4 regions of the Streptomyces sp. R-74717 genome follow, and region 3 is predicted to be linked to each of the others. Evidence: riboswitches for the same ligand, from Rfam matches in the RefSeq annotation. Region 3 holds a riboswitch; each other region holds the start of a gene.
What was found. A riboswitch is a leader RNA that binds a small molecule or an ion and turns the genes downstream of it on or off. The one in region 3 is predicted to bind cyclic di-AMP.
Positions count from the first base shown of each region.

Region 1: another riboswitch for cyclic di-AMP. It lies ahead of NRF20_RS21710 (M23 family metallopeptidase); the one in region 3 lies ahead of NRF20_RS07280 (peptidoglycan DD-metalloendopeptidase family protein).
Region 2: another riboswitch for cyclic di-AMP. It lies ahead of NRF20_RS18330 (NlpC/P60 family protein); the one in region 3 lies ahead of NRF20_RS07280 (peptidoglycan DD-metalloendopeptidase family protein).
Region 4: another riboswitch for cyclic di-AMP. It lies ahead of NRF20_RS04335 (LysM peptidoglycan-binding domain-containing protein); the one in region 3 lies ahead of NRF20_RS07280 (peptidoglycan DD-metalloendopeptidase family protein).

Region 1 is NZ_CP102361.1:4,758,275-4,761,475, forward strand. Features, by position in the region: gene NRF20_RS21705 (aldo/keto reductase) at 1-362, opposite strand, end outside; gene NRF20_RS21710 (M23 family metallopeptidase) at 532-1,713, opposite strand; cyclic di-AMP (ydaO/yuaA leader) riboswitch at 1,725-1,877, opposite strand; gene NRF20_RS21715 (PP2C family protein-serine/threonine phosphatase) at 2,213-3,201, opposite strand, start outside.
Region 2 is NZ_CP102361.1:4,075,362-4,078,562, forward strand. Features, by position in the region: gene pcrA (DNA helicase PcrA) at 1-1,037, opposite strand, end outside; cyclic di-AMP (ydaO/yuaA leader) riboswitch at 1,295-1,460, shown strand; gene NRF20_RS18330 (NlpC/P60 family protein) at 1,459-2,616, shown strand; gene NRF20_RS18335 (hypothetical protein) at 2,698-3,051, opposite strand.
Region 3 is NZ_CP102361.1:1,617,944-1,621,144, forward strand. Features, by position in the region: gene NRF20_RS07275 (SGNH/GDSL hydrolase family protein) at 1-397, opposite strand, end outside; gene NRF20_RS07280 (peptidoglycan DD-metalloendopeptidase family protein) at 587-1,546, opposite strand; cyclic di-AMP (ydaO/yuaA leader) riboswitch at 1,552-1,710, opposite strand; gene NRF20_RS07285 (alpha-galactosidase) at 2,003-3,201, opposite strand, start outside.
Region 4 is NZ_CP102361.1:959,856-963,056, reverse strand. Features, by position in the region: partial or broken gene NRF20_RS04340 (ATP-binding cassette domain-containing protein) at 7-621, opposite strand; cyclic di-AMP (ydaO/yuaA leader) riboswitch at 1,333-1,518, shown strand; gene NRF20_RS04335 (LysM peptidoglycan-binding domain-containing protein) at 1,523-2,260, shown strand; gene NRF20_RS04330 (DUF2461 family protein) at 2,397-3,047, opposite strand.

The DNA.
Region 1 (3,201 bases), 3.1 Mb from region 3:
AGATCGATGTGGTCGGTGCCGAGCCGGCGCAGCGACTCCTCGGCCGCGGCCTTGATGTTCGCGGCGGAGAGCCCCTTGTACGAGGGGTGGGCGCCGACCTTGGTGGCGACGACGATGTCGGAACGGTTGGAGCGTGCCGCGAGCCACTTACCGATGACGGTCTCCGACTCGCCGCCCTCGTTGCCCGGGATCCAGGCGGAGTAGGCGTCGGCGGTGTCGATGAAGTTGCCGCCCGCCGCGACGTAGGCGTCCAGCACGGCAAAGGACTGCGCCTCGTCGGCGGTCCAGCCGAAGACGTTGCCGCCGAGGGCGAGCGGGAAGACCTGGAGGTCGGAAGGGCCCAGCTCACGAAGAGAAGTCATATACGGAACAACGGACTCCGGCGGGTCCGCTATTCCGGCAGCCCTGGCGTCGGGAGTCCGCTGTTCCGGCAGACCGGCAGCCCTGACGTCGGGGGGTGAGCGCCAGGACTGCCGGGGTTCAACGGCCTGTGAACCGGATCGGATCACAGGCCGGGAGACGGCCGGCGGATCAGGGGTTGAGGCCCTTGCCGCGCAGCCAGGCCATCGGGTCGATGCCCGTACCGTCGGGGGTGTGGACCTCCAGGTGGAGGTGCGCGCCCGTGACATTGCCGGTTGCGCCGACCCGGCCGATGGTCTCACCGGTGGTGACCTTCTGGCCGACACTGACGCCGATCGAGGACTGGTGGCAGAACCACAGCTCCGTACCGTCGTCGAGCTCCAGCACCGTGCGGTAGCCGTACGAACCGGAATAGCCTGCCGACTTGATGGTGCCGCCGTGTACGGCCTTGATCGGGGTGCCGGCCTGCGCTGCGAAGTCGAGGCCGGTGTGGTGGCCGGAGGACCACATCGGGCCGGCCTGGCCGAAGGTCGAGGTGATCGTGTACGAGGAGGTCGGGATGGCGTAGCTGGCGGCGAGCTTGGCGAGCCGCAGGGCCTCAGCCTTCGCCTTGGCTTCCTCCTCCGCCTTCTTCTTCTCGGCGGCGGCCTTGGCCTCGGCCGCGTCCTGCTGCTTCCTGGCCTCGGCGGCGGCCTTCTCCGCGGCCGCCTTCTCCTGCGCCGCCTTGGCCTCGGCGTCGGCGGCGTCCTGCTGCTGCTCGGCCTGCTGGAGGATGCGGGCGCGGAGTGCCTCGCCCGCGTCCATCGTGCCCTGCTCGGCCTCGGCGGCGGTGAGGCCGGCGGTGGTGAGCGGGGCGGCAGCGGCGGCGGCCTCGGCCTTGTCGGCCTCGGACTCGCCGGAGAGCAGGGAGCCCACGCCGGGAAGGGACTTGGCGTCGGGGAGGTTGTCCGAGATGGAGTCGGGAAGGGAGATGGAGACCGGCGGCTTGCTCTGCGCGGTGGCCATGCCGCCCGCGCCGACTGCCGCGATGACACCGACCCCGAGTACCGTGGAGCTACGGGCAAGTCCGTTGCGCTGCTTGGCGACGCGGTGCCTGCCGCGAACGGGGCGGACGGACTCCTCGGTGGGGTTCCACTCGTCCCAGCTTCTGTCGGGCTCACCGTTGCCGTCGGCGCGGAATTCGCTGCCGAACTCACCGGCGAAGCCACCGCCCGTCTCGGCGCCGAACACCGTTCCCGTCCCGGCGGTTCCGTAGTCGGAGCCGAAATCGGATCCGAAGTCGGCGCCGAAGTCGGAACTGAACTCGGGGTTGAACCGAGAGGGGGCCTCGGGGGCAGGCTTGTTGGACGCCACGGGGGCGCACTCCTTTCCTTCCTTCTCGCCTACCGGGTTAGCTGACGGGTTCGGAGCAGGAAGGTCTCCTACGGGCGCCTCTGCCTCTCACGAGACACAGGTGCCCGATTCACCCCATGTAGGTGGTTCCCCGGTTCCCTTGCGGAATTCGGCGCTCGCGCACGGTGCCGCCACTGACGACGGCTGGGACGACCGCGCTGCGTTATCGAACGTTAATAGACACACGGGTCTGATTCCAAGCTGTTCCCACTGATCGTTCAGGTCTTTGGCCTGGACTTTACGGGACACAATCGGGTGGAACCGGACGAGTTGATCGACCCTCAGCCATTACCCGGTTTCTGACGTTGCGTCAAATGTTATGCGGAGCGACGCCTTTCGGTTACGTACGGTGGCATCCCGCACCCAAGGCCGCGCCCCGGGACGCGCGAAACACCCGGCCCGCACGAAGCACCCGGCCCGCACGAAGCGCCCGATCCACACGAAGCGCCCGCCCCACCCGTCACATCGTTTCCAGGCCCACGATCTTCACGGTCCTGCGCCGGTCCGGCTGCCCCTCCGCGGGACGTACGACCGCGAGCAGCGCCATGTCGTCGGTCGTCTCGCCGCCCGTGTGCAGCCGCACGTCATCGGTCAGCGCGGACAGCAGCTCCTCGGGCCCCGGAAAGATCCGCCCGCGCAGCCGGGCCGCCGGGTCGTAGAAGACCCCATCGGCGTTCCGCGCCTCGGAGAGGCCGTCGGTGTAGAGGAGCAGGGTCGTCCCCGCCGGCAGATCCCACTCGTCCGCCCGGTCCGGCCACACCCCCAGGTCCATCCCGAGCGGCAGCGCGGGCACCGTGGGCCCCAGCACCTCCACCGCCCCGTCCGGGTGCAGCAGGATCGGCTCGGGGTGACCGCGGTTGACGATCCGCACCCGGGACACCCCGGACGGGATCTCGGCCAGTACGGCAGTGATGAAGCCCTCGACCGCGTCCAGCCCGCCCCGCGCCCCCTCCCGCGCCAGCGCCCGCTCCAGCCGCTGCGCCACGCCCTCCAGCGAACGCTCCTGTTCGGCCGCCTCCCGGAACGCCCCGATGGCAACCGCCACCGACTCCACGGCGTCGAGCCCCTTCCCCCGCACGTCCCCGACCACCAGCCGCACCCCCTGCGGGGTGTCCGCCACGGCGAACAGGTCGCCGCCGACGAACTCGTCCGCCTGCGCCGCCTCGTACCGCGCCGCCACATGCAGCCCGCCGATCCGGTCGGACGGCTTCGGCAGCACCGCCCGCATGGCGGTCTCCGCGATGACCCGCGCGGAGGCCAGCTGTTCATTGCCGCGCCGTACGACCGTGTTGATCACGACCGCGAGGGCCGAGACGGTGGCCAGGGTGAGCAACTCGATCAACGGCACGACCAACGGCAAAGAGTTGCCGGACAACCGCAGCACGGTGACGGCCACCATCGAGGCAATGCCGATACAGATGGTGCTGGACAGCGAGAAGAACGGCGCGG
Region 2 (3,201 bases), 2.5 Mb from region 3:
AGGAGGATCGTGGTCGCGTTCGGGTAGTCCTCCTCGAACTGGAGGATGTTGCGAATGGTCGCGCCGCGGAAGGCGTAGATCGACTGGTCCGCGTCACCGACGACGCACAGCTCGGCGGGGGCGTCGCCCTCGCCGGCCGGGCCGACCAGTTCGCGCACGAGGGTGTACTGGGCGTGGTTGGTGTCCTGGTACTCGTCGACCAGGACGTGCCGGAAGCGGCGGCGGTAGTGCTCGGCGACGTCGGGGAAGGCCTGGAGCAGATGGACCGTCGTCATGATGATGTCGTCGAAGTCCAGCGCGTTGGCCTCGCGCAGCCGGGACTGGTACATCGCGTAGGCCTGGGCGAGGGTCTTCTCGAAGCCGTCCGCAGCCTGGCCTGCGAAGGTCTCCTCGTCGATCAGCTCGTTCTTCAGGTTGGAGACCTTGGCCGTGAACGCCTTCGGCGGGAAGCGCTTCGGGTCGAGGTCGAGATCGCGGCAGACCAGGGCCATCAGTCGCTTGGAGTCGGCGGCGTCGTAGATCGAGAACGACGAGGTGAAGCCGAGCTTCTTCGACTCGCGGCGCAGGATGCGTACGCACGCGCTGTGGAACGTCATGACCCACATGGCGTTGGCGCGCGGTCCGACGAGTTGCTCGACGCGCTCCTTCATCTCGCCCGCGGCCTTGTTGGTGAAGGTGATCGCCAGGATCTGGCCGGGGTGCACCCCGCGCTCGGCGAGGAGGTGGGCGATCCGGTGGGTCAGCACCCGGGTCTTCCCGGAGCCCGCCCCGGCGACAATGAGCAACGGGGAGCCCGCGTGGACCACGGCGGCGCGCTGCTCGGTGTTCAGCCCGTCGAGGAGCGCCGCGGAGTCGATGACGGGGCGGTGCGCGCCGTCGCGGTAGTACGCGTCCCTGGGCGGCGGGGGCCCGTCGAATACGCCCGCGAAGAGGTCCTCCGGCACCGCTTCGGGTGCGGAGTCCTCGGGGGGCGGCGGGGGCTCTTCCTCCGAGTGCTGGAGGCCGGCCAGGAAGCTGTCGTCAAAGAGGCTGCTCATCGCTTGTCGAGTCTAGGCCGCCGCAACGACACACGACGGCCGCATGGCGAACCGCACCCGACGGCCGGGCACACAAAGGCAGCAGCCACCCACTCCGTGTAAGGGAATTCGGGCCCTCGCCGGCCCTTGCCGCCCCACTTCATCAAGGTCACGAAAACGTATCGGGCATATCGAACATCGGCCTTCACAGCAGCACCACGGGTTGGCTAGCGTGCTCGACCGGGCGGCCCGTACCCCCTGAGGCGAACCACGCCGAGCGGGCGCCCGCGCCGAATCCGGCCTGCCCTCGTGGGAGTTCGGAGCCGGGGACCCACACGCAGCACCGGGGTGAATCGGTCCTTATCCCCCACTCGGACCGTAGGGCAGCCTTCCGTTCCGCCCGAACCCGACAGCTAACCCGGTAGGCGGTCCACGGAAGGAGATGCCGGCCTTGGCGTCGCATCGCAAACCGCGCACCCGGGTGCGCACCACCACACCGGCCGTAGGGCTCACCACGGCGGCACTGGCGTCCGTGACCCTGCTCTCCACACAGAGCGCCACGGCCGCCCCCGCCCCGAAGCCCAGCATCGAGAACGTCCAGAAGAAGGTCGACGACCTCTACCGGCAGGCGGGCACCGCGACCCAGCAGTACAACCGGGCGAAGGAAGCCTCCGCCACCCAGCGCGCCAAGGCCGACGCCCTGCTGGAGGACGTGGCCGAGCGCGCCGACAAGCTCAACGAAGCCCGCAGGACGCTCGGCGCCTACGCGGCCGCGCAGTACCGCACCGGCTCCATCGCGCCGAGCACCACCTTCTTCCTGGCCGACGACCCGCAGTCGTACTTCGACCAGAGCCAGCTGATGAGCCGGATGACCGGTCAGCAGCAGAAGGCAGTCACGGACTTCCGTACGCAGCAGGCCAAGGCGTCGAAGAAGCGTGCCGAAGCAGTGCAGAGCCTGGAGACGCTGACCTCGACACAGAGCACGCTGCGCACCAGCAAGCAGAACGTCCGGAAGAAGCTGGGCGAGGCGCGCGCGATGCTGTCGAAACTGACCGCCGAGGAGAAGGCGCGGCTCGCGGCGCTGGAGCGCGAGAAGGAGGCGGAGGCCAAGCGCAAGGCGCAGGAGCTGGCGCGGCAGCAGGCCGCCGCCAAGGCGGAGGCGGACCGCAAGGCCGCGGAAGCGGCGAAGGAGGCGGAATCCGGCAGCGGTACGGGCACGGGCACCGGAACCGGCTCGGACAGCAGCGCCACCACCAAGGCGGAGAAGGCCCTCGCCTTCGCCACGGCCCAGATCGGCAAGCCGTACGTATGGGGCGCGACGGGCCCGTCCTCGTACGACTGCTCCGGACTCACCCAGGCCGCCTGGAAGGCCGCGGGTGTCGACATCCCGCGCACCACCTGGGACCAGGTGAAGACAGGCACCCGGATCGCGACGGCCGATCTGCAGCCGGGCGACCTCGTCTTCTTCTACGACGACATCAGCCACGTCGGCATCTACAAGGGCGACGGAATGATGATCCACGCGCCGAAGCCGGGGGCGAACGTGCGCGAGGAGTCGATCTACTACATGCCGATCTACGGCAGCGTGCGGCCGTCGTAGCGGCTCACGCCCTTATGCCTTCAGCTGCCGGACGGGCTTGAATTCCACGCCCGTCCGGCAGCGTGGGCGGCACGGACCGGCTCAGGTCCAGAGCGTGGCGATGAAGATGTTGGCGAGCGTCAGCCCGCCCACCGCCGCGAAGGCGCCCTTGTCGACCTTCTCCTCGTCCCGCTTGACGTAGACGAGCGCGAGGATCACGACCAGGAGCAGCAACTTGACCCCGATCTTGATGTTGTTCACGTGGTGGCCGTCGGCCTCGTTGAGCCCGACCAGCGCGACACCGGTGACCAGCATCGTCAGAGCGCCGTGCAGCATCGCCGGGACGAATCGGGCCGTGCCCGCGCCCATCGCCTTCATCTGGGTCAGGAAACCGCCCAGCAGAGAGGCGATACCGATGATGTGCAGGGCGACGAAGACATTGATGAGTACGTCCATGGTCCGCAGCCTAGCCCCGGCCATATCACCACTCCGCAGGCAGGTGCGACTTCCTGTTCACTCGCGCCTGCACCAATTGCCTGGCTCTGGTGCAATTTTCCGAGCAATCGACGACAGCGCCGCGCCAAATTCGGGCAATAGGCGTCATTA
Region 3 (3,201 bases):
CGACCGCGCGCTCGAAGCGCTCGGCCACGTCGTCGGGGTCGGTGCCGGGCCTGATGATGTCGTTGCCGCCCGCGCAGAAGCTCACCAGGTCGGGTGCGAGCTCCTTGGCGCGCGGCACCTGCTCCTCGACGATCTGGTCGAGGAGGCGTCCGCGTACGGCGAGATTGGCGTACCTGAAATTCCCGTGAGCGGAGCCTTCGGTGTTCGTCCCCGCATCGGGGTCCGGGAGCTGGTCCGCGAGAAGCACCGCGAAGCGGTCCGCCCAGCCGACGAAGGTTCCGTCCGGGCCGGGGTCGCCGACTCCCTCGGTGAAGCTGTCGCCAATCGCTGCGTACGACCCGATGACGCCATGTCGGTTGATGACGCCACGTTGATTTTTTCTCGAATCGTCTGCCACAAACGCTTATCCTGCACCGACGAATGTGACCTACGCGACCGTAATAAGGGGTTGACGGGTGGCGAGATAGACCACCCGGTCAGTTTTTGGTAAAGGGGGAATAAGCAGAAGGGGCGGTGCGCCGCCGCGCACCGCCCCTTCTGTTTTGTTCAGGTCATGCTTTGTTGCTCAACTGCCCGGCTGTTCGGCTCAGACGTAGATGCCGTGAGAAGCCAGGTACGCGATCGGGTCGATGTCCGAGCCGTACGCCGGGCCCGTGCGAACCTCGAAGTGCAGGTGCGGGCCGGTGGCGTTGCCGGTGGCGCCGGAGAGGCCGACCTGCTGACCGGTGCTCAGGGTCTGGCCCGCGGAGACTGAGATCGAGGACAGGTGGCCGTACTGCGAGTAGTGGCCGTCGGCGTGCTTGATGACGACCTGGTTGCCGTACGCGCCGCCCCAGCCGGCGGTGACGACGGTGCCGGAGGCAATGGCCTTCACGCTGGTGCCGGTGAAGACGGGGAAGTCGATGCCGGTGTGGCTGCCGCTGGACCAGTTGGAGCCGGAGGCGCGGTATCCGGTGGTGTGGTTGCCGGGGACCGGATGTGCGTAGCCGGAGCTGTTGCTCTGACCTGCCGGGGCGGAGGTCTTGGACTCCGTGACCGTCGAGACCTTGGCCGGGGCGGACTTGGCCGGGGCGGACTTCTCCACGATCGACGAGGGCACCGAGAGGGCCTTCGACGGGAGGGCCGCACCCGCGCCGGCGCCGGTGGACGCGGCGTCACCCGACGCCTTGCCGCCGAGCGTCAGCTTCATGCCCGGGAAGATCAGGCCGGGGTCTTCACCGACGACCCTGCGGTTGTCCTGGTACAGCTTCTGCCAGCCGCCCTTGACCTTGTGCTCGGTGGCGATCTTCGACAGGTAGTCGCCGGACACGACGGAGTACGTCGTGGTGGCGGCCTGCTTCTGCGCGACCGGCTTGGCCGGGGCGGCGTGCGTGGCGGCGACGGAGGCCGACTGCGGCGCGGTGGTCGGGGCCGACTGCGGCGCGGCGTGGGCACCGGTGGCACCGAGCAGCGGCAGTGCGATGACGGCACCACCGGCGCCTGCGGCGGCGACGCCACGGGCGATGGCGCTGGACTTCGTACGACGATGCTTACCCGATATGGGCATGACGTGCTTCCTCTCCGGCGCCTGCGAGGTGAGCTGTCGGGTTCGGGCTGGAGATGCCCGGCCGCACTGAGCGCGGCTTCACCCCTAGCCGGCCGGATTTCTCCGATCGGCGGCCTACCTGGTTCCCCCGCTCCTGCCACACGATGAGTGGGTGCGAATTCCGGGCGGCGGCAGGATTAGGCGGTCCGTCCGGATTGACGGTGACCGTAAGCGAGTCGGGACGGCGATAACAAGCCACTGCTTCTGTACCGGAATCCGCGCTCGGAAATCAGCGCAGAATTCCGGTCACACTCCGTGGATTAAGGATCTTGGCTTTCCGCGCCGCGCACGGAATACCCAACTGCCCCGCCACCACACACCGTCACGGATATGATTCCGCTCACGAGCGGGCGACCATCTCCCGTAGAAGCGGGGCATATTGAGCTAAATGCACTAATTGCGGACATGTTGCGCCTGTCATTCGCGTCGCAGCCTCAGCACCCGCGCGTCGAGATCCCCCCGAAGCCCGGTGTGCAGCCCCTGATGCAGCAGTACCGAACCGTGGTGCACCGCCCCCGTGTCCAGGCAGGTGTACCTCGCTGCGGGGTCGATCCCGCGCAGCCGCAGGGCCGGGGGCCGCTCTCCGTACCTCTGTGCCTCCAGCCACATCAGGACCACGGTCTCGTCCCCGTGGACGTACTGGACCGCGCTGAGTCCGCCGCGCGGGGCGCGCAGCCGGTACAGCGCGCCGTGCTGCACCACCGGCCGGATCTCCTTGTAGAGATCCACCCAGTTCCGCGCCTCGGCCAGCTCCTCCTCGCTCCAGTCGGTGAGGTCCCCACCGACCCCGAGCACACCGGCCATCGCGCTCACGAAACGGAACCGCAGTGAGCTGACCCTGTCGTTGAGCTGGGCATTCGGGCTGTCGGTGACCCAGGCGGCCATCACCCGGGCCGGATGGATCTGGCCGAAGCCCTCCTGGATGGCGAGTCGGTCGAGCGGGTCGGTGTTGTCGGAGGTCCACACCTGGTCCGTACGGGACAGAATCCCCAGGTCGATCCTGCCGCCGCCGCCCGAGCAGGACTCGAATGCGACGGAGGGGTGCGCGGCCCGGAGCCGGTCGATCAGCGCGTACAGGGCGTCCACGTGCTCGATCCAGAGCTTCTGCTGATACTCCTCACCCGGCCAGCCCGCGTCGGTGAAGCTGCGGTTGAAGTCCCATTTCACATAGTCGACGGGCGTACTGGAGAGCAGTGTGTCCAGCCGCTCCCACAGATAGTCCTGCACATCGGTGCGGGCCAGATTGAGCACCAGTTGATTGCGGAACTCGGTCCGCGCCCGCCCGGGGAAATGCTGCACCCAGTCGGGGTGTGCGCGATAGAGATCGCTGTCGGCATTGACCATTTCCGGCTCGACCCAGATGCCGAACTGCATGCCGAGTCCGTGCACTTCGTCGGCGAGCGGCTTCAGTCCGCCGGGAAAGCGGTCCGGATTCGGCGTCCAGTCGCCGAGCCCGGCCCGGTCGCTGGTGCGCCGCCCGAACCACGCGTCGTCCACGACGAACAGCTCGACGCCCATCGCGGCGGCGCGCTCGGCGAGGGCGCGCTGCTGCTCCTGCGAGATGTCGAAGCCGGTCGCCTCCCAGGAGTTGTAGAGCACCGGCCGCAAGCTCTGTG
Region 4 (3,201 bases), 660 kb from region 3:
CAGTTCGAGGTCGTGGCTCACCACGACCAGGACACCGGAGCGCCAGGAGTCGACGGCCTCGTAGAGCCTGCGGCGAGCGAGAACATCGAGGTTGTTGGTCGGTTCGTCCAGCAGGAGAACGTCGGGATGCTCCAGCAGCAGTGCGGCCAGGCGCAGCAGGACGGTCTCCCCGCCGGACATCTGGCCCACGGTGCGGTCCAGTTCGACATCGCCCAGTCCGAGTGACCCCAGTGTTGCGAGGGCTCGTTCCTCGACGTCCCAGTCGTCGCCGATCGTCTCGAAGTGTTTCTCGTCCACATCCCCGGCTTCGATAGCGCGCAGCGCAGTGCGCCGCCCGGCGATGCCCAGGGTCTCGTCCACACGCAGCGTCGTGTCGAGCGTGATGTTCTGAGGGAGGTGGGCGAGGCTGCCACCGACGGTCACCGAGCCCTGGGAGGGGCGCAGTTGGCCGGCCAGCAGTCGCAGAAGTGTCGACTTGCCCGAGCCGTTGGTCCCGACGAGACCGGTGCGGCCGCGGCCGATACTGAGGGAGAGCCCGTCGAAGACGGTCGTGCCGTCCGGCCACTGGAAGGACAGGGCGGAGCAGGTCAGAGAGGCGCTGGGGGCGGTGGGTGTCGCCATGGTGATCCTCGCAGTCGCAAGCGCGGTGAATGGGGGCTTCGTATGCGAGCACCACGCAGCGACCGAACCGAGAGGGAGGTGCGGCGGTCCGAAAGATCGAGGGACGGCTCATGCACCGAGGTCGCATCCACGCGGGGTCACGGGCAGGACTGAACACTGCTACTGCGTGACGGGCGTACGGCTGAAGCCGTACGGCGCGATGATCGCGAACCTCAGATGCGCAACGTCCACCTCTATCGGAGACAACAGAGCCGTTGGAAACGATAACGGCCCGGATGGCGAAAGGCAAAGCCTCGATGTCGTGTGGGGGAGCGCGACGAGCGCCCCGCGGACCGGTCGGCCGGGAGGCGGGAGGTCGTGGAGCCCTGTCGGGTGCGGTCGGCCCGAGAGGCATCCGGATCGACATACGAATGTCCCAGTATGGGTGATTTGCTTAGAATTGATCTCTTGGTCAATAAAGGGGCACTTGGGGGGGGTTGTGACTCTTGGGCGCTGACCGAATTGCCCGTTTTGGGAATCTCGTGGTGTGAGTCACATTCGGAGTTCAAGACGCCGTGGCGCGCTGCTCGGTTCCCTTCTGTGCAAGGAAATTTGGCTTCGCGGTGTGAAGTGGATTACTGCCAATTCCGTGATTCGATCTTGCGAATGAATTGTGATCCAAAAATAGGGGCTTGTTCCTTTCGGCGTTTCTCGCCTACGGTCACCGTCAATCCGGACGGAACGCCGAATCCTGCCGCCGTCCGGCAATCCGACCACTCATGTACGGCAGGAACGGGGGACCCAGGTAAGTCGCCGATCCGGTATCCGGAACGGCTCGGGGTGAAGCCGCATTCGTGTGCGGCCGGACATCTTCAGTCCGAACCCGACAGCTCACCTCGTAGGCGACGGAGAGGAATTCGCTATGTCTGCAACGGGTATCCACCGTCGTCGTAAGTCCACTTCGCTGACCCGCGGTCTCATCGTCGCGACCACGGGCGGAGCCGCTCTCGTGCTTCCGCTGGTCGGTGCCGGCTTCGCCTCGGCCGCGCCGGCGCAGTCCAAGGCTGCGGCGTCGACCGTCGCCACCGTCAAGGAAAAGACCGCGCAGAAGGCCGCGCCCACCATCTATTCCGTGATCGCCGGCGACACCCTCTCCAAGATCGCGCGGGGGCATTCGCTCAGCGGTGGCTGGAAGAAGCTGTACGAGGACAATCGAGAGATCGTCGGCGACAACCCCGCAGAGATTCGCCCGGGCATGAAGCTGACAATCGGTGCCCAGGCCGAGTCCAAGACTTCCGCGACTGTCACTGCCGCACCGGCCGCGACGCCCGCGACGTACACGAACGATCTGAACGGCTGGATCAAGGAGTCGCTGGCGGTCATGGCCAAGCACGGTATCCCCGGCAGCTACGACGGAATCCACCGCAACGTCATGCGCGAGTCCTCCGGCAACCCCCTGGCCATCAACAACTGGGACTCGAACGCCGCCAAGGGCACGCCGTCCAAGGGCCTCCTCCAGATCATCGACCCCACGTTCCGGGCCTACCACGTGCCCGGTACGTCGATGGACAGCTACGACCCGATCGCCAACATCACCGCAGCGTGCAACTACGCCGCTGACAAGTACGGCTCCATCGACAACGTGTTCGGGGCCTACTGACGCACAGCAGCGCCGCTGGCGGTTCAGTACCGACGGGTGACCAGGGGCTGGACAAGCCCCTGGGAAGGGACCGCACCCGTCGGTCAGGGGCCGCCTTTCGGCCGCTCACCCGCGTGGACAGCATGCGGAGGCGACGTTATGTGGGGCGTCGGCGGGAGCCGGGAACGGTCACATGGCCGGCGAGCCAGGAGAGCAGGGGCTCCAACTCCTGCGCTGCTCGGAGCACGGCGTCGACCAGCGCCGACGTGTGCTGCGCGCAGTCCCCACCGAGCGGACGGGCAGCGGAGACCGAGCGGTACCGGAGCAGGTCGGCACGGGGATGACCGGCGTCATGGCCGCGCGGCATGCGCTTCATGGTGTCACCGGTGATCTCGTACCCCTGAGCCCCCAGCGCCTCGATGGCACACACCAGTTCGGGGCCACTGCCCTGCGCGGCAACGGCCGTACGGAACAACGGGACCTGCCCCGGGTCGGGGTAGGTCCAGCCGCCCTTGATGCGGAGCCCGTCGAGGTCGAAGCGGAGGCCGATCTCGACGTTGCGTGCGATCCGGATCACCGCCCCTTGGTGCTGCCACCACCAAGGGTCCTTGCGGAACCCCCAGACGGAGAAGTCCTCGTACGCCTGGTCCGCGTCGGCCACATCGTTCAGCAATGCGATCATGGGCTGCCGTACGAGACGCTCCCGGTCCTTTCGGCGCTTCTCGCGAGCTTCTTGCGAGGGCATGCCCTCCAACTGCAGGAGCAGCTCGAACGCTTGCTCTGTCCAGCCGCTGAATGCTCTTGTCACGCGAGAGATCCTAGCGATCCGGGACTTGAGGGTGCGCGTGCACCGGGCCCTGAGCCGAAACCGTGCCCGGCTTGCCCGTCGCCTGCATCGCTGCTGGTGCCCCGGTTCCCGGGAGCGCGGGTGCGGTCGAAACCCCCGGCTACCGCATCAAGGT